Regions from separate parts of the Ruegeria sp. E8 genome, predicted to be linked through region 4. Evidence: riboswitches for the same ligand, from Rfam matches in the RefSeq annotation. Region 4 holds a riboswitch; each other region holds the start of a gene.

Region 1 (4,313 bases), on a different contig from region 4:
CCCAGCAGCCGCCCCAGAGGACAAGCCGAACAGAAACGGATCGGCCAGATCGTTGCGGGTTGTGGTTTGAAGGACAACGCCGACTACGCCCAGACCTGCGCCGATTACTGCAGCAAACAAAGCCCGGGGCAAGCGAAGGTCAAAGACGATCCGGTGCAGTGGCGACATGTCGCCTTCGGTCAGACCAGTACCGAGACCGATTGCTGAAAAGACTTCGCGGACTGGGATTTGCGTGGTCCCATGGACGATGGACAACAGCAAAAGGGCGGTCAGAACAACCGCCCCCAGCAGGATCAAACGGCCCAAATGGACCATATCAGTTGGTCTCCGGATGCATGGCCTTTGCCATCTTCTCAATAGCTTCGATATTTGCCGGTCCGGGCGTCAGTTCTTCGTAGCGCAGGCCAATCCAACGCTCATTCTTGACCGCGTCGGTTTGCGACATCACCGGGTGATCCTTCAGAAACTGGAAGGTATCTTCTGCACCATTGCCGGACTGGTAGTCGAGCAGCACCAGAAACTCAGGATTCGAAGCGGCCACGGCTTCCCAAGATGTGCGACCCCAGCTTGTATCCAGATCATGGGTCACGTTCTCGCCACCTGCGGCGGTAATCATTGCGTCTGGAATGGCGAATTTACCTGCAGTGAACGGTGCATCTGCTGGTCCGTCCAACAGGAAGACACGGGGTTTCGCCAGATCTGACGTTTTTGACTGAATGGCGGTCAGTTGGTCTTTCCAACCAGAAACAAGTGCCTCGGCCTTGTCTTCAACCTGCATCACCTGACCCAGACGTAGGACGTCGTTGAACAACAAATCCATGTTGGCTTCGGGGCGGTCCTTGTCCAGATGTACACAGCTTTCGGTCAGAACCATGGTTTTGATGCCAAAAGGTTCCAGCGTGTCAGGTGTGACGTCGCCACCGGGCTTCATGCCATAGTACCAACCGGCAAAGAAAAGATCTGGCTCAACCGCCACAAGGTTCTCGATCGTTGGGTATTTTGGGGCAAGCTCGGGAATGTCGCCGCGTTGCGCGTCAAAGTCGGGGCTTGTCTTGTACCAGCCTGTAATACCCGTCAGGCCCACGATCTTGTCCTGAAGGCCGAGGGCAAAGGCCATGTCGGTCATGTTCATGTCGTGCACGACCAAACGTTCGGGCGCGGTTTCAAAAACCAGCGGTTCACCGCAGTTGTCCACTGTTATGGCCTCTGCGGCGGCGCCGCTTGCCAGACCAGTGAACAGAGCCACGGTCCAGAGTTTCTGCATCATTGTAAGCTCCTGTTATGATGACAGTTTTCGTTTTCGGATATCAAGCGCGGGGATCATGCGGCCTTCATGCTGAAAGCACAGGTAATCCACGCCAAAGGTGTCACGCACACGATCCGGGGTCAGCACTTCGCTGACAGGTCCGAACCCCGTCAGGCGCGTGGACTTCATCAACGCGACATGCGTGGCGAATTCGGGGATCATGACCAGATCATGGACGATCATGACAACCGTGACCCCCAAATCCGCGACCAGAGACAGCATGTGCCCCTTGGCATCCGGATCCAGATGGTTGGTTGGTTCATCCAGAAACAGCAGAGACGGATTTTGTGCCAATGCGCGCGCGATATGAGCGCGTTGACGTTCACCGCCCGACAATTGGCTCATCGGTTTGTTGGCCAAGTGCAAAAGCTCGGTAGTTTCTAAAACCCGATCAAGGTCTTCCTTGTGCTGGGCTGCTGATCGGTCGGCTTGAATCGGAATTTGACCCAAAGCAACATAGTCGCGCAGGCGCAAACGACCGTCCGGCATTTCTTGCTGACCCACCACGGCGATGGTTCTGGCACGTTGCTGGGCAGATAGTGTGCGCAGACTTTGACCCCGAATGTGCACATCACCCAAGGCCAGCCGTTCGATCCCGCACAGCAGGTTCAGAAGGGTGGTTTTGCCTGCGCCATTTGGCCCGGCAATCGCCAGTATCGACCCTTCTTTCAGATCAAAGGAAACCCCCTGTAACAGGACATCGCCATTGAGGGCATAATACTCCAGATCTTCGGCAACAAGAAAACTCATGCCCGACCTCGAGGTGGCAAGGCAGGTATCCGCGACAGGGTCTTGGTGAGCAGGGCAGGGGGGCGGTCCGAGGCGCTTGTCCAGCCATCTTCACTGTCGCCAAACTGCGTTGCAAAGTCGATCAGAGCAGACAGATCGTTTTCCGTTTCAATATCGCCAAAAAGGTACTGAGCTTTGCCAGCAGCCTGGAAGCCAACGGTCATGGCCCGTTCACACCCAGCCATGCAAGCGATCATTCGGGTTTCGAAACCGTTTGGCAACCGCGCATCCAGAGCTTCTTGCGCAGCTTCCGCTGGCAACGGTCCCTGACATGTCGAACAGATCAGAACGTAGTGATCAGAATAGCCGGTCATTGCCTTCTCCGTCTCTTGCCGGACGCAGACAGAGGGCACATACCGAATTTTTACGCAACCGCGCCATCAAGCCTCCTTCCGGGACGCCCCGCCCCGGGTTGGTTCAAAATTCGATGGCAGGTCTCCTGACTTGCGGGTCTTGGCTCGGCCCACCTTCCCAACCCTTTGCGGGTCAGTGGTGCAGTGGCGTCGCTCTCCGCTTACAGTTGCGGGGGCAGTCACGGACTTGGCGCATTTCGGCGCCGCACCGTATTCCCATTTTCATCCCTTACGGAACCATCCAGCCCAGCTAGTCCGGCAAAGCCAGACTTGTCAAGCGGCAGAAGAAACGGGGCGCTAGAACGTATGGCGAAAACTGGTCAGGCTTTTTTCAGAACAGGTCCTGACCGGTTGGCGTCAATAGTCAGATACCAGCAGGAAATCCGGCGCTGTATCTTCCTCGATTTTCGAAAACCGAGGGATCGGGTCCTCGAACACGTTGTCGGTGCGATCGTCATTCACGGTTGAAACCTCACCAATGAGGCAATCGCCGTGCTCTGCCCAGAAGGCGTGCCAGATACCGGGCATCAAAGTCACGCTTTGCCCTGGTTTCAGTCGCAGATGCTCTCCGGGCTGCAAGGTAACAGGGCAGGCGTCGCTTGGAACAGTAACCGGGTTATCACGGTCGATCCCGCCATCTGGGTCCGACGCATAGATTTCCATAACCAGATCACCGCCGCCCCTGTTGATAATATCCTCTGCCTTGACGATATGCCGATGCATCGGTGAGAGCTGTTTGTCCTTCGAGATCAACAGCTTTTCCGCATAGAGCATGCCGCGACCGGAGTTCAGGTCACTCACCTCACCGTTGCGAAGAGTGAACAGAAGCAGGCCTAGTTCATCGAACTTGCCTTGGGCGTAATCGGTAATATCCCACCCCAACCCGCGACTGCGGATCGTTTCGGCCAACGGGCTGCGTATCTGTTCCGGCGACCAATCCGCGAAGGGTGGTAAAACGGCACCGAAGGACCGGATGAACGCCTGTGCGTCGGATTTGATACGGTTGATTTCAGATCGTTTCATGATGTCCACTCACGGATTAAAGCTCATGCGCCCAGGGTGGTTCTGCCCCGGCACGGGATACGGTGACAGCGGCTACATCGGAACCCAGCGCCATGGCAGCTTTCAGGTTGTCCGAAGTCAAGTTGCGCAGTCCTGACTTTGTCAGGTGCCCTGCGCGGTTGAGCTCGGTCAGGACACCGGCGTTGAACGTGTCGCCTGCGCCGATTGTATCGACGACTTTGACGGGCTTTACCGGTACCGAGACTTCTGAACCATCTGCCAGATACCCGTTCGCCCCGTCACCGCCGCGCGTCACAATGACCACAGTAGGACCCGCCTGCAACAACAGGGATGCCTTTGCGGCCTCGGGTTCATCACCGGGAATGATCCAATCCAGATCTTCGTCGGAAACTTTGACGATATCTGCTTGCGCGATCATCCGATTCAGGCGCGTTCGAAACCGGGTCTGGTCCTTGATGAAAGCTGGGCGGATATTCGGATCCAGCATAACCGCCCGGTCGGACCCGTGGCGATCCAAAAGAGCAGCATAGGCATCGGCGCAGGGCTCGCACGCAAGGCTGATCCCCCCCAGATACAAGGCTGAAATCGCTGGAAGCTGTTCAGGCAAATCTTCGGGCCGCAACATCCGGCCCGCAGTGTTTTCGTCGACAAAACTGTAAGATGCGTGACCATTTGAAAGCTGTACAAAGGCAAGAGTGGTGGGCCGATCCGAGGTGATCACATGCGATGTGTCCACATGGCTTGCTTGCAGCGCTTCGATCAGTTGCTGGCCGAACATGTCCGACGACAAGCCTGTCAGCATCCCGACCGGCACACCCAGGCGCCCCATCGCAACGGCTGTG
Region 2 (4,313 bases), on a different contig from region 4:
ATCCAACGCCGTCATTTCAATCATAGCGGTCATGATCGTCGGTGCGGGTCTGGACAAGACGGGTATCATGAACAAGGTGGCCGCTGTCATTCTCAAGTACGGCGGTAAATCCGAAGGCAGGGTTGTGCCGATCATCTCTGGAACGGTCGGCGTCATTTCTTCGTTCATGCAGAATGTCGGTGCCGCCGCTTTGTTCCTGCCCGTTGTCAGCCGTATTTCTTCACGGTCAGGTATTCCCCTTTCGCGCTTGCTGATGCCGATGGGATTCTGCGCCATTTTGGGCGGCACCATGACAATGGTCGGTTCATCGCCTCTTATCCTGCTCAATGATCTGATCCTGACGGCCAATGATGGATTGCCGGACTCGCAGAAAATGCAGCCCTTTGGGTTGTTCTCGGTGACACCGATCGGGGCCGTTCTGATCCTGACGGGGATTGGTTACTTTCTGCTGTTGGGCCGATGGGTTTTGCCCCAGGCCGAGGAAGACGACAACACAGGTACTGGTCAAGGGACGCAGGAATACCTGCAACGGGTCTATGGCCTCAAGGCGGATGTGTTTGAGGTCGTGGTGCCGGAAGACAGCCCGCTGGTTGGCCAGATTCTGGCCGATATCAACCATGAAAACCATCTCTACATCATCTCGACATTCTATCGCGGCAAAACCTCGATGGTTCAGGTTCTGACGGCGGAAATCGCCGCACCCTGCCGGTTGGCCATTGTCGGACGACGTTGGGAGGTCGAGGTGTTTGCGAAGAAATTCGGCCTGACCGTACTTCCTGATCTGGATATTTTTGTCGAAGAGTTCGCTCCCACAAACGCAGGCGTTGCCGAAGTTGTCGTCACCCCGGACAGCAAACTGATCGGCAAATGCCCGCGCGAGCTTCTGTTCCGCAAGACCTATGGCATGTCGCTGCTGGCCATTCACCGGGGCGAAGAGACGCTCAGCCATGTCGAGACCGACGATCACGAGTCCACTCAGATCGGGCTCGAGAAATTCCATGCCGGTGACATGCTTGTGGCGCATACCAGATGGGACAACCTGATGCGGATCAAGCGCGATCCGGATTTCGTGGTTGTGACAACGGACTTCCCTCAGGATGAGTTGAGGCCGCAGAAGGTCGGCTGGGCGCTGGCATTTTTCGCCATTTCGCTGTCCTTAATCCTGTTTACGGATGTCCGGCTTTCGCTGTGTCTGCTGACCGGAGCGGCGGGCATGATGCTGACCCGTGTGCTCAGCGTGGATGAGGCATACCGCGCTGTCGGATGGAACACCGTTTTCCTGCTCGCCTGCCTCATACCATTGGGACAAGCCGTGCAGAATACAGGCACAGCCGCGTGGATTGCCCAGCAGATCCTGTTAATTCTGGATGGCTGGCCGCTATGGTCGCTGCAAACTGGCATCGCCATTCTGGCGACAGCGTTTTCACTGGTTATGTCGAATGTCGGCGCCACGGTCCTGCTTGTTCCGCTGGCGGTATCGATTGCAGTTGCGGCTGGCGGAAACCCGGCTGTCTTTGCATTGACGGTCGCCATCTCTACCTCGAACAGTTTCATTATCCCGACCCATCAGGTGAACGCACTGATCATGGGTCCGGCAGGTTACAAGGTGATGGATTTCGTACGTTCCGGCGGAGTTATGACGGCGTTGTTCCTTGTCGTCTCACTGGTCATGATCAACGTCCTGTATTAGCGCGGCAAGATCGTGAATTTCCGGAGGTTTGGTGAGGGTTGGCTGTCGTAATGGCACATCACCACCCAAGGACGTGGCTTTTCGCTGATCCGTCTCAGGTAGCATCCCAGCAAAACATGCCGCCCATCGACATCCACAGGTCGCTTTCCATCCCTCCGCAACATTGTTACGAGCGACTCGCTTGACAAGCGGGCCAGCAGTGCCGCATGACCCTTCCGTTGGTGTCGGCGACAGCCGATGAAAAGGGAATGCGTAGACGGGTTTTCCGCGAAACGCAGCCGCCCCCGCGACCGTGACCGGAGAGGGTGCCCAATGCCACTGGCCAAGTGCCGGGAAGGCGGGACATCCGGCAGAGGAACTCCTCTGACATCCGCAAGCCGGGAGACCTGCCAACGCCCGAAGTTGAAACCGGACGGGGTGTTCCGGTGTCGGGTCAAGATCGACCCGCATGAAACCCCGTCCCCCGAAAAAGGATTTGGGGGGATGAGAGACATGACCGACACCGCTCCGGTCGAGCTGCTGGTTTGCACCACTTGCCGTCGTGGCCTGCCCATCGAAGATGATGCGCAGCGGCCCGGCACGTTGCTTCACAAAGCGCTCGAGCAAGCGGACCTGCCCGAGGGCATCACCCTGAAAGCCGTGGAATGCCTGTCGAATTGCAACGAGGGCTGCTCCATCGTGCTCCGCGGAGGGCCGGAACGCTGGACCTTCGTCTACGAACATCTCAACGAAACCGATCATGTCGAAACCATCGTGGAAGGTGCAACCAAGTACCTCGCGACCGAGGATGGTCTCGTCAAATGGCGTGAACGCCCCGAACATTTCCGCAAAAACTGTGCAGCCCGCATTCCCCCGATTGGAGCCTTGAAATGAGCAATCTGGAAAAACTCCCCGTCACTGTGATCACCGGCTTTCTGGGCTCGGGCAAGACCACGCTGGTCAAGCACCTGATGCAGAACCCACAGGGCAAGCGTCTGGCCGTGGTCGTCAATGAATTCGGCGATGTCGGCGTCGATGGCGATATCCTGAAATCCTGTGCCATCCCCGATTGCCCGGCGGAAAACATCATGGAACTGGCCAATGGCTGCATCTGCTGCACCGTAGCCGATGATTTCATCCCCACCATCGAAGCCCTGATGGCGCTGGAACCGCGCCCTGATCACATACTTATCGAAACCTCCGGTCTGGCACTGCCCAAACCGCTGCTGAAAGCGTTCGACTGGCCCGATATCCGCTCGAAAATCACCGTGGACGGTGTAATCGCGCTGGCCGATGCCGAGGCTGTTGCTGCGGGTCGGTTCGCCCCGAACGTTGAGGCGGTGGATGCTCAACGCATGGCCGATGACTCGATCGACCACGAAACGCCTCTGTCCGAGGTGTTCGAGGATCAGATCTCCTGCGCCGACATCATCCTGTTGACCAAGCCCGATCTGGCAGGCCCGGAAGGCGTGGCGAAGGCAAAAGAGATCATCGCCGCCGAGGCCCCTCGCCCGCTGCCAGTGGTCGAAGTGGCCGAAGGCGCCGTGGATGTACGCGTTGTGCTGGGTCTGGAAGCCGCCGCCGAGGATGACATGGACGCCCGTCCTAGCCATCACGACGGCCATCACGACCACGAGCATGACGATTTCGAAAGCATCATCGTCGAGTTGCCGGAGCAGACCGACCCGGCCCAACTGGTCGCCAATATCGAACGTCTGGCCAATGAACTGAACATCCTACGCGTCAAAGGCTATGCCGCCGTACAGGGCAAGCCTATGCGCCTGCTGGTTCAGGCCGTCGGCGCCCGGGTGCGTCACCAGTATGACCGCCCGTGGGATCCTGGCGAGGAACGCCGCTCGCGTCTGGTTGTGATCGCCGAGCATGACGACATCAAAGAGGCTGCGATCCGCGATATCCTCGTGGGCGTGACCGAGGCTGCCGAGTAAACCATGCACGTCGTCTTCCGCGAAAGCCACGGGTTAGAAGAAACTGAAACCCCAACCGATCTGGGCCAGAGCCCGGCGGATTTGGTGGTGCTGTCCTTTTCGGACAGCGACCTTGGCGCATTCGCGGCGGGCTGGCATCGCGGTGGCGGGCCGGATGGCCGGATGCCGACGATGCGGCTGGCGAACCTGACGGCGCTGAAACACCCCCTGTCCGTCGACACCTATGTCGAGCAGACGCTTGAGGGGGCAAAAGGCATCCTGATCCGTCTGATCGGCGGCGTGCCGTATTGGTCCTACGGCTTGCAGCAGGTTCTTTCGCTGGCGCAGGCAAAGGGCATCGCCTTAGCCGTCCTGCCTGCCGACGGTCGCGAAGATACGCGGCTGGACGACTACTCCACCCTGCCTGTCTCAACCCTGCGGCGGTTGGCGCATCTGTGCGATACCGGCGGAGAAGTTGCCGCGCAAGCCGCGCTTGCTCAGATGGCTTTGGCCGCGGGGCTTTACGCAGGTCCCGTGATGGGCTCCAAGACGATCCCCGAATGCGGCGCATGGTGCCCGGATCGCGGCGTGATCCCGGTGGACAAGTCGTTCACGGATGACGCCAAACGCATCCTCGTTACCTTCTACCGCGCCTATCTGACCTCTGCGGACACGGCCCCGGTCGCCGCACTGATCCACAGCCTCCGCGCGCGGGGTTT
Region 3 (4,313 bases), on a different contig from region 4:
GAAATCGCCTGATCCAGCAGCGAGGTTGCATCGCGGGCCGAACCTTCTGCAGCCCGAGTGATCAGGGCCAGCGCGTCGTCGGCGATCTGGGCGCTTTCGGCCTCGGCGATCTTGCGCATCAGGCCGATCATGTCCTCGGGTTCGATCCGGCGCAGGTCGAAGCGCTGGCAGCGGGACAAGACCGTGACGGGCACTTTGCGAATTTCGGTGGTCGCGAAGATGAATTTTACATGTGCGGGTGGCTCTTCCAGCGTTTTGAGCAGCGCGTTGAAGGCGCTGGTCGAAAGCATGTGAACCTCATCGATAATGTAGATCTTGTAGCGCGCGCTGGCGGCCCGGTAGCGAACGCTGTCAATGATTTCGCGAATGTCGTTGACGCCGGTGCGGCTGGCGGCGTCCATCTCCATCACGTCGACATGGCGGCCTTCCATGATGGCGACGCAGTGTTCGCACTGGCCGCAGGGTTCGGTCGTGGGGCCGCCCTCACCATCCGGACCGACGCAGTTCATCCCTTTGGCGATGATCCGCGCGGTTGTGGTTTTTCCGGTGCCCCGAATACCGGTCATGATGAAGGCCTGCGCAATCCGATCGGCCTCGAACGCGTTTTTCAGGGTGCGCACCATGGCATCCTGACCCACCAGATCGGCAAAGGTTTCTGGGCGATATTTGCGGGCGAGAACCTGATAGGCGGGGCTGGGCGTGTCTGTCATGTCTTCTCGTTCGGATTCGGGGCTTCGGCACAGCGTAGTGGCCACCGCTGCCCGCGTCCACAGCGGCGCGTGATGATTTTTGTTTTAGAAACGGATCGGTTTCGCACTAAACTGGATCAACAGATTTAATGACTCAATTTTGTAACGAGTTCTTTGGGGAGGACACAGTTCATGTCGCAACTGGTTATCTATGCCCTGCAAGTCGGAGGCGGAACGCTTGCCCTGACCTCGATGCCCGGACGTGGTGGGGATTATGCCGTTGATCTTGATACGATCGCGGCGTGGAAGCCGGGGCTTGTTGTGTCGATGACAACGGATGTCGAGATGCTTCAGGACGGGGCGCAGAGTTTTGGCAGTGATATTCAAAGCCGCGCCAGCCGGTGGGTTCATTTGCCGATCGAAGATTTTGGCGCGCCGACACAGGCGGTTCAGGAGGCATGGTCATCGGTCAGCGCCACCGCCCGACACGCATTGTCAGGTGGTGGCCGGGTGCTGGTGCATTGCCGGGGCGGCTGCGGCCGCTCCGGGATGGTTGTTCTGCGGCTGATGGTCGAATGCGGCGAAAGAGCCGACAAGGCGCTAGAGCGTTTGCGGGCCCTGCGCCCCTGTGCCGTTGAGACCGACGCGCAATTGGCCTGGGCATCCCGCTTTACTCAGGCGCAGGTCGGATAGCCTCAGGCTGAAAGCTGCTCGGGTGCGTGCATGACTTTGCGGGGCCGCAGCGTTTCAACCTCAATCATCGCGCAGGGCGGATTTGCGATGACGCCGGATGGCAAGGTGCTGAATGTATTCCCGAAAATCAGATCTGCATAAGTGTACAGATCCTCAATCGCCGCTTCGGGCTGCGTTTCGCAAAAGATGCGAATGCCGTCTGATCCCGCCCGGAATTTTGCATGGCAGCCTTCGGTGCAATGTGAAAGCTCGCTGCTGCCGTCAAACTCGAAATCGTCACTTGTAGCAGATGTGGCCTGCGTCATGGCCTCTGCAATCGAGCGTGCCAGCCGTGCCAAAGCCGGGCAGGTCTTGCCCGTCCGCTGACATACAGTTGCACTGTACTCATGCGATTTTGTCTTCCAGATCATCCTGCGCCCTCCGCGCGTGGTGGACAGGATATTTGGGACAGGTGGGACAGCGTATTGCAGTCAGTGCCTGCCCGGACACCCCGCCCGAGTTTCGGTTTCGTTTTTGATGGCAGGTCTCCTGACTTGCGGGTCATCGCTTTGCCAACCTTCCCAGCCTTTGGGCCAGTGGTGTTTCGGCATTGCTTACCGCTTACAGTTGCGGGGGCAGTCGCGGATTTGGTTGATGTCTGAGTGACCAGACAGAACCGCACCGTGTTCCCTTTTCATCCCGATCCCTTGTGGGGGCCGGAAACCATCGCACAACCGCTAGCGTCTGACCCGGTGCCGAGTCAAGTCGATCTTTTGTCCGGACGTCTGGTCATGCTGGAAGCGCCTTTGGTTCCTGCCTAGTGTCAACGGCAGCGACGTTCGAAAACCCATGTTTCAGAGAAAAACCAGAGATCATGTTGGACACAGAGCAGACGGTATTGACCGAAGATTTCCGCTTCCCGTCTGGGTCGGCGACGCTGTCGGCTCGGTTGTATCGACCGGCGACGCAGCCCGAAATCGCGGTCGTGTTGAACAGTGCAACGGGCGTGCCGCGTGACTACTATCGTCATTTTGCGCGTTGGCTGGCCGCCGAGCAGGGTATGGCCTGCCTGACTTATGATTATCGGGATTACGGGCATTCTTTATCGGGCCACCTGAAAGAGTCCCGAGCCACGATGGCGGATTGGGCATTGATCGACATGCCCGCCGCCCGGGCGGAAATGCGCAGGCGGTTTCCCGATGCGCAGCATTGGACCATTGGCCATTCGGTCGGCGCGATGCTGGGGCCAGTGCAGCCGGATATCGATCTGATTGACCGGATGATTTGTGTGTGTTCGGGTTTGGTGACGTTGAGTGACCATCCCTGGCCTTATCGAGGTTTGGCCGGGTTGTTCTGGTATGGTCACGCCCCACTATTGGCGCGGGCGCTTGGATACCTGCCGGGAAAGGCGATCGGCTTTGGGTCGGATCTGCCTGCCTCGGTTTATTGGCAATGGCGCAAATGGTGTACGGCACCGTTAAACTATGTGCCTGAGATCGGGAAAAACCTGCCCGATGCGTGTTGGGACGGTTCAGGGACGCCAGTGGATTTGTTCACTTTCGAGGACGACCAGATGGTCCCGCCGAAAGCGGTTTGGCGGCTTGCCGACCTTTACGGCCCTGACGCCAAGCGGCATCTGCTGAGCCCTGACGATTTCGGGTTGTCTGAGATCGGGCATATCGGTGCCTTTGCCCGACGCAATGCGGCCGTCTGGCCACGTTTGATCGAACCCTAATAAGGTTTCAGGATCAGTTCGCCCCAAAGCGCTAAGCCGCCCATGGCGCATTCGCGTTACAATGTAGGGAAAGTGAGAGGTTGGACATCGACCCAAGCGGGGCTCGTTGTGGCTGCTTCCTTCCGGACCTGACCAGGTTGGCGAGGCGCTCGCCCGCGCCAACCTCTCGACTCTGGATATAGGGAAGGCTTCGGGAAAAGACAACCCGTCAGAGTGTCAGGCGAATGCGTTCAAAACCTTTGTCATCGGGTCCCAGTGCTTTGGGATCGAACAGGCTCAATTCGTCCAGATGCTTCAGGGCACCAGGACCTGTCCGCAGAATGGTTGTCTTGCCTGGCTGGGGCTTAAGCGAAAATGGATAGGGCTGCTTGGACAGCGGATCAGGTGGCAGCCGCTGGGTCAGGTAATCCTTCAATAAACCTTTGATCTCGAGCGGTGGCAGATTGATGGGTCGCGTGGACGGTAGGTTCGGGAAGTGCCCGCCTCCGCTGGCGCGAAAGTTGTTGAGGGCCAAGACGAATCTTTGATCGGGTCGCACGGGCTGACCTGCATATGTCAGATCATGAATCCGCCTGTGATCCGGATGGATCTTTTGCCCCTGCGCGTCGAAACGCGGTGGTTGCGAAGGGTCGATTTGATAGGACAGTCCAAATATGATGTCGAAATTGTACCCGGCCCGATCGGGGTTGGTCAGTTCGACCTCGGCGCCGGGTTTCAATCGATTGAACGTACTTGCTGACATTTCCAGCCAGTCCAGCAAGTGTGCGCCACTGATCTGGATTGCGCGCAGTTCGTTCGGATACACATGCAGGTCCGCAACATGGCGAAGACAAATCTCGCCCGCCGGAACTTCGGTGTAATTCCGAGGGCCCGCTCGTCCACCGCATTTGGCGGGCGAAGCAACTGACAAAATCGGCAGACCCGCAAGCGCCGTACCATGCAGGAACGGACGCAATGCGGCGGCTTGTGCAGCCGCCACCAAGGCAAGCCCGCGGTCCGGTGCGCAGAAACTGAAGTAACTGTGCAAATTGTCCGAGATTTGCGCAACAGGCTCGGCGACGGCACGTCGGGTTTCGCAGTGTGCTGCTGCACATAATCGTGCAATTTCAAGATCTTCCTCGGTGGCAATACCGTTGCTGAAAACGGTTCGGAGTTCGACGTGGCAATCATTGACCTGCAATCTGCCATCGGCCCCCTTGGCGACGTCCAAATCGATG
Region 4 (4,313 bases):
CAGACCAACGATGTAACCGATCCCGCCCAGGATCGTCTGCAGGTCATTTTGTTCGCGGTAAGCTGCAATTTCGCGCCGAAGCGGGCGCAGTTCGTCACGTACGGCTTTGGCAATGAGCTGCTGCTCTGCGTCGCTGAGCGGCGCGACCGAACCGGTCGTCTGAGCCGGGGTGTTCGAAGTTGCATTGCCCGTTCGAGCAACCGCAACGCCCATGATTTGTGCGACATCCTCGGCAGACATGGTGACTTCGGCGATATGCCCTGCGCCAAGGTCAGCAAAGAACGTATGCGCCACGGCTGAATTCGGCGTGTAGACAAAGAAACCATCCGCGTCGGTGACCGTACGGCCCAACTCTGCCCCATCCGGGCCAGAGACGATAACCTCGGTACCGCTTGCCATATCGCCGTTGGAAAATCCGATCTCACCCTCGATGGCATCACCGGATTCAAATACACCGGCTATGACCTTATGCGCCAAGGCCGGCAAAGGCGCGCAGCACAGCGTCAGGATGAAAACCAGATGTTTCATGTGGTCGCTCCTTTGACAAACAGCTCAGGCTTGACTTTGCGGGCCAACAATACCGCGAACCCTGTCAAAATCGCCTCAATGGCCATGACGGGAATATGCGCAAAGAAAACAAGCTTGGCAGCGGGCAGGAACGCGTCCCCCGACAGGGCCAGCGAGATCGCGACCATGCCGGTTGTGGCGGCAATGGCAAAGGCACCGCCGACGCCACCCCATATCGCACCATGCAAAGGCGTGCCCCTTGCGATCAGGCGACCAAAGAGCATACCGGCCACCACCGCAGGCAAGGCGATGTTGAGCGTGTTGATCCCCAACACCGTCAACCCGCCGAAGCCAAAGAAAACCGACTGCAACAATAGCCCGACGAACAAAGCCGGGAATGCGGCCCAGCCGAGCAGAAGCCCGGCCATGCCATTGAGGATCAAATGTACCGACGACGGACCAATGGGTACGTGGATCAATGATGCCACGAAGAAACTGGCAGACAGCACCCCGGCCGTGGGGATGCGATCAAGATCCAGTGACCTGAGGCCCATTGCAATCCCGCCCGCAGCGGCGACAGCGCCGCCGATTACGACCGGGTTGGAAAGGGCTCCGTCGACGATATGCATAAGCTTTTACTCCAGATCCCAGGCGCGGATCCAAATGACCGCATCCTGGCTGAGCTCTTTACCCTCATGTTCGGTCGCGGGGCCAGAACCAAGTGCTGCGAAACCCCAGTAACCGGCCTTTGGAACACCGAACGAGAAATACCCGTTGTCGTCTGAAATGGCGACCACGGCACCGCCCGGCATGGGCGAGACGGTCGGAGTAGAAGCGGCAGCACTGTCGATATCGGGCTCGGCCGCCATGTATTCGATCTCAATCTCGGCACCGGCAACCGGCTGACCGTCCGCCATCACTCGGCCCGTAAAGGTCGAACCCGCGATGATGTTGGTCGGCTTGTTCAGCGGAATAATCTCGGTCGGCAGGCCCACGGGGTTCATCCAGTCAGTGGGCAACTCGTTGCGGTTCAGAAACGCCTTGGTGAGCTGCTGGATATAGATGTCTTCGGATTCCTCGTAATAAGGCTGAGGAACGGTCACCAGCACATAGTCGCCCGAACGTTTGACAGGAACGGTGCCTTTGAATGCCGAGCCCTCATTTTCTCCACCGGTAAAGCGAACGGGTTCCAGCGTGTCCAGCAGGTCGGTCTTTTCACCATTGTGGATCACATAGAATTCCTGCGGCTTTTCCAAGTCCATGACGTGGCCGTTTTCGAACGGGTGCCAGAAGATCAGCTTAACCGGCACATCGCCCGGTTTTTCGATCATGGTGTCGGTGGTGTATTCCAGAAGGAAATGTGCGTTTGCCATGGCAGGAAGGGCCATCGCGGCAACGGCTGCAGACAGCAGCTTTTTCATGAACGTTCGTCCTTGTCCCGTCGTGCCAGTCCCGGCACGAAATTCGCTTTGACTTCGGGACATTCAGGGCCAATTTGCTTTTCAAGCATCCTGGTCCGACGAACATCCCGTCGCCGATTAGGAGCGCCCCTTATGGGGACACATGTCCGGCAGGTATCCTGACTTGCGGGTCAAAGCGTTGGGCCGGCCTTCCCGGGAAGATCCCAGTGGCGTGTCAGCCCTGCTCGCCGCTTACAGTTGCGGGTGCAGTTGCGGAATTGGGCCAAAGCCCGCACCGCATTCCCTATTGATTCCAGAGCAAGCCCCGGAACCGGACATGACGAGCGGCTTGCCAGACATGTCCCGTTGCCGTCAACGATCAATTGCAGTGGCTGTCGAAAAAGTTAGCAGGTCGGAAGAATATGTAAGATTAATTTTTTCCGCGAACCACTTATAAACACGTACTAAAGTGGCTTTATGAGTCCAAAAGATACTTTTCAGACAACGGCAAGCTCGCCGCGCCCAGCGAGCGCGCGTCGGGGCCTACGGCTCCAGCCATCACGGACGGTCGCTCGAGGCCGGTCAGGTTCAATTCGGACAGTTTGTCATCGACCAATTCAACCAAACGGTCCTTGACGTCCGAGGGCATCCAGCCATCGATCTTCACACTTTCAAAATCGATCAGACTGCATGATGAAACAATGGCACTGGCAATCCCGCTTGCGGTCTGTTGCAACCAGCTTTCCAGTTGGTTCACTGGCAGATCCCAGCGCTGGGTCGTTGCCCAAATAGAATTGGCAGTCGCCTCGGTTGTACCGATGGCACGCTCCAGAACATACAGGCTGGCGACGTCGATCAGCGGTTTCACACCGCCTGCCTCATCTGGCACAGGCAAGGGACCGAGCGCGCCGGCATTGCCACGGCCCGAAAAGATCGACCCATTGAGGACGACGCCCCCTCCGATAAAAAAACCGACGTAAAAGTACAGGAAATCTCGGGGCCCATCGGCAGGGCCGAACACCAATTCCGCCCCACAGGCCGCCGTCGCATCATTCTGCAGGAAAATCGGCATATCAAAGCTTGCGGCCAAATCTGCCTTCAGGTCCGCATCGCGCCACGGGTCCATTTTTTCCTGAGAAACCTGCAACGTCTGGGCCCAGTCCCACAGGTAAAACGGCATGGCAATCCCAAGGCCCGCGATCCTGCTTTGGTCCTCCGAGGACATGGAAGACATCATTTTGTCCAGACTTTCCCTTGAAAAGTCCAAAGTGGCCTTGGGCGTCGGAAAATCATAGGTTCGGCCTTCGCGCTGCCGGACATTGCCGACAAAGTCGGTCAAAACCAGTTCGGTACTGCGTCGCCCGACTTTGAGCCCAAAGAAAAATGCGCCGTCGGGACTAAGGCGCATGGGAACGGATGGTTGCCCGACTTTCCCCCGAACCGGCTCGCCCCGCAAAAGCAACCCGTCTTTTTCCAGTTGGCGCATGATGACGGAAACCGTTTGCGCCGAAAGCCCCGTCATGCGCGCGATCTCGGACTTCGCAAGGGCCTGGTGCCGCCGGACTAAAGACAACACAAGGCGCTCGTTCCGGGCTCGCATTCCACTTTGATTGGTTCCGCGCACCTCTGGCCCGCGCGGGTCAATGATTTTGTCCTGAGATGAATTTGCAGACACCAGCGCCCCCTTCTTGGTGAAGCATGTGGAAGCCTCTCAGTCGTGTCAATAATAATTAAGAGTGATTTATTTATTGACTCAATATTCGAATCTGATGATGGTTCCATATGGGGTCAGGTCATTTTCGCCTGATCACCCGCATGCCCACTTGGGCATAAAACTGGGAGGATTACCGATGAAACTTTCGAAACTTGCGGGCGCGACAGCGCTGGCGGTTACTGCCATGGCAGGCAGTGCGATGGCAGAAGGTGAAACCGTTTGCCTGATTACCAAAACAGATACCAACCCTTTCTTTGTCAAAATGAAGGAAGGCGCGACAGCCAAGGCTGAAGAGCTTGGCATGACGCTCAAAGCCTTTGCTGGCAAGGTCGACGGTGACCACGAAACGCAGGTTCAGGCGATTGAGACCTGCATTCTGGACGGCGCCAAGGGCATTCTGCTGACGGCATCCGATACATCTTCCATTGTTCCGGCCGTAAAGCAGGCGCGTGACGCAGGGGTTCTGGTCATCGCTTTGGATACACCGCTGGAGCCCATTGACTCGGCCGATGCGACATTTGCGACGGACAATTTCCTTGCCGGGCTTTTGATTGGACAGTGGGCCAAGGCCACTTTGGGCGATGCAGCCAATGACGCCAAAATCGCCACTCTGGACCTTGCCGTCAGTCAGCCCACCGTAGATGTGCTGCGCAATCAAGGCTTCCTGCAAGGGTTCGGTGTTGATCTGGCGG

Evidence for each region. Region 4 has a riboswitch for cobalamin ahead of ACR0LF_RS21805 (DUF4198 domain-containing protein). Riboswitches for the same ligand answer to the same signal wherever they lie in the genome.
Region 1: it holds a riboswitch for cobalamin, as region 4 does, so the genes downstream of both, ACR0LF_RS08810 (DUF1636 family protein) here and ACR0LF_RS21805 (DUF4198 domain-containing protein) in region 4, are expected to answer to the same signal.
Region 2: it holds a riboswitch for cobalamin, as region 4 does, so the genes downstream of both, ACR0LF_RS17940 (DUF1636 family protein) here and ACR0LF_RS21805 (DUF4198 domain-containing protein) in region 4, are expected to answer to the same signal.
Region 3: it holds a riboswitch for cobalamin, as region 4 does, so the genes downstream of both, ACR0LF_RS21285 (hypothetical protein) here and ACR0LF_RS21805 (DUF4198 domain-containing protein) in region 4, are expected to answer to the same signal.

What each region holds. Positions count from the first base shown of each region.
Region 1 covers NZ_JBQFOY010000005.1:101,758-106,070, reverse strand. The annotation lists gene ACR0LF_RS08825 (FecCD family ABC transporter permease) at 1-315, opposite strand, end outside; gene ACR0LF_RS08820 (ABC transporter substrate-binding protein) at 317-1,267, opposite strand; gene ACR0LF_RS08815 (ABC transporter ATP-binding protein) at 1,280-2,056, opposite strand; gene ACR0LF_RS08810 (DUF1636 family protein) at 2,053-2,409, opposite strand; cobalamin riboswitch at 2,508-2,705, opposite strand; gene ACR0LF_RS08805 (D-lyxose/D-mannose family sugar isomerase) at 2,806-3,471, opposite strand; gene ACR0LF_RS08800 (carbohydrate kinase family protein) at 3,488-4,313, opposite strand, start outside.
Region 2 covers NZ_JBQFOY010000016.1:63,866-68,178, reverse strand. The annotation lists gene ACR0LF_RS17945 (SLC13 family permease) at 1-1,690, shown strand, start outside; cobalamin riboswitch at 1,893-2,098, shown strand; gene ACR0LF_RS17940 (DUF1636 family protein) at 2,183-2,563, shown strand; gene cobW (cobalamin biosynthesis protein CobW) at 2,560-3,615, shown strand; gene cobN (cobaltochelatase subunit CobN) at 3,619-4,313, shown strand, end outside.
Region 3 covers NZ_JBQFOY010000024.1:48,565-52,877, reverse strand. The annotation lists gene ACR0LF_RS21295 (DNA polymerase III subunit gamma/tau) at 1-710, opposite strand, end outside; gene ACR0LF_RS21290 (protein-tyrosine phosphatase family protein) at 882-1,382, shown strand; gene ACR0LF_RS21285 (hypothetical protein) at 1,385-1,792, opposite strand; cobalamin riboswitch at 1,884-2,104, opposite strand; gene ACR0LF_RS21280 (alpha/beta hydrolase family protein) at 2,236-3,096, shown strand; RNA gene ffs (signal recognition particle sRNA small type) at 3,167-3,265, opposite strand; gene ACR0LF_RS21270 (bifunctional 2',3'-cyclic-nucleotide 2'-phosphodiesterase/3'-nucleotidase) at 3,305-4,313, opposite strand, start outside.
Region 4 covers NZ_JBQFOY010000027.1:19,104-23,416, reverse strand. The annotation lists gene ACR0LF_RS21815 (cobalt ABC transporter permease) at 1-528, opposite strand, end outside; gene cbiM (cobalt transporter CbiM) at 525-1,136, opposite strand; gene ACR0LF_RS21805 (DUF4198 domain-containing protein) at 1,143-1,928, opposite strand; cobalamin riboswitch at 2,060-2,258, opposite strand; gene ACR0LF_RS21800 (ROK family transcriptional regulator) at 2,383-3,582, opposite strand; gene ACR0LF_RS21795 (substrate-binding domain-containing protein) at 3,758-4,313, shown strand, end outside.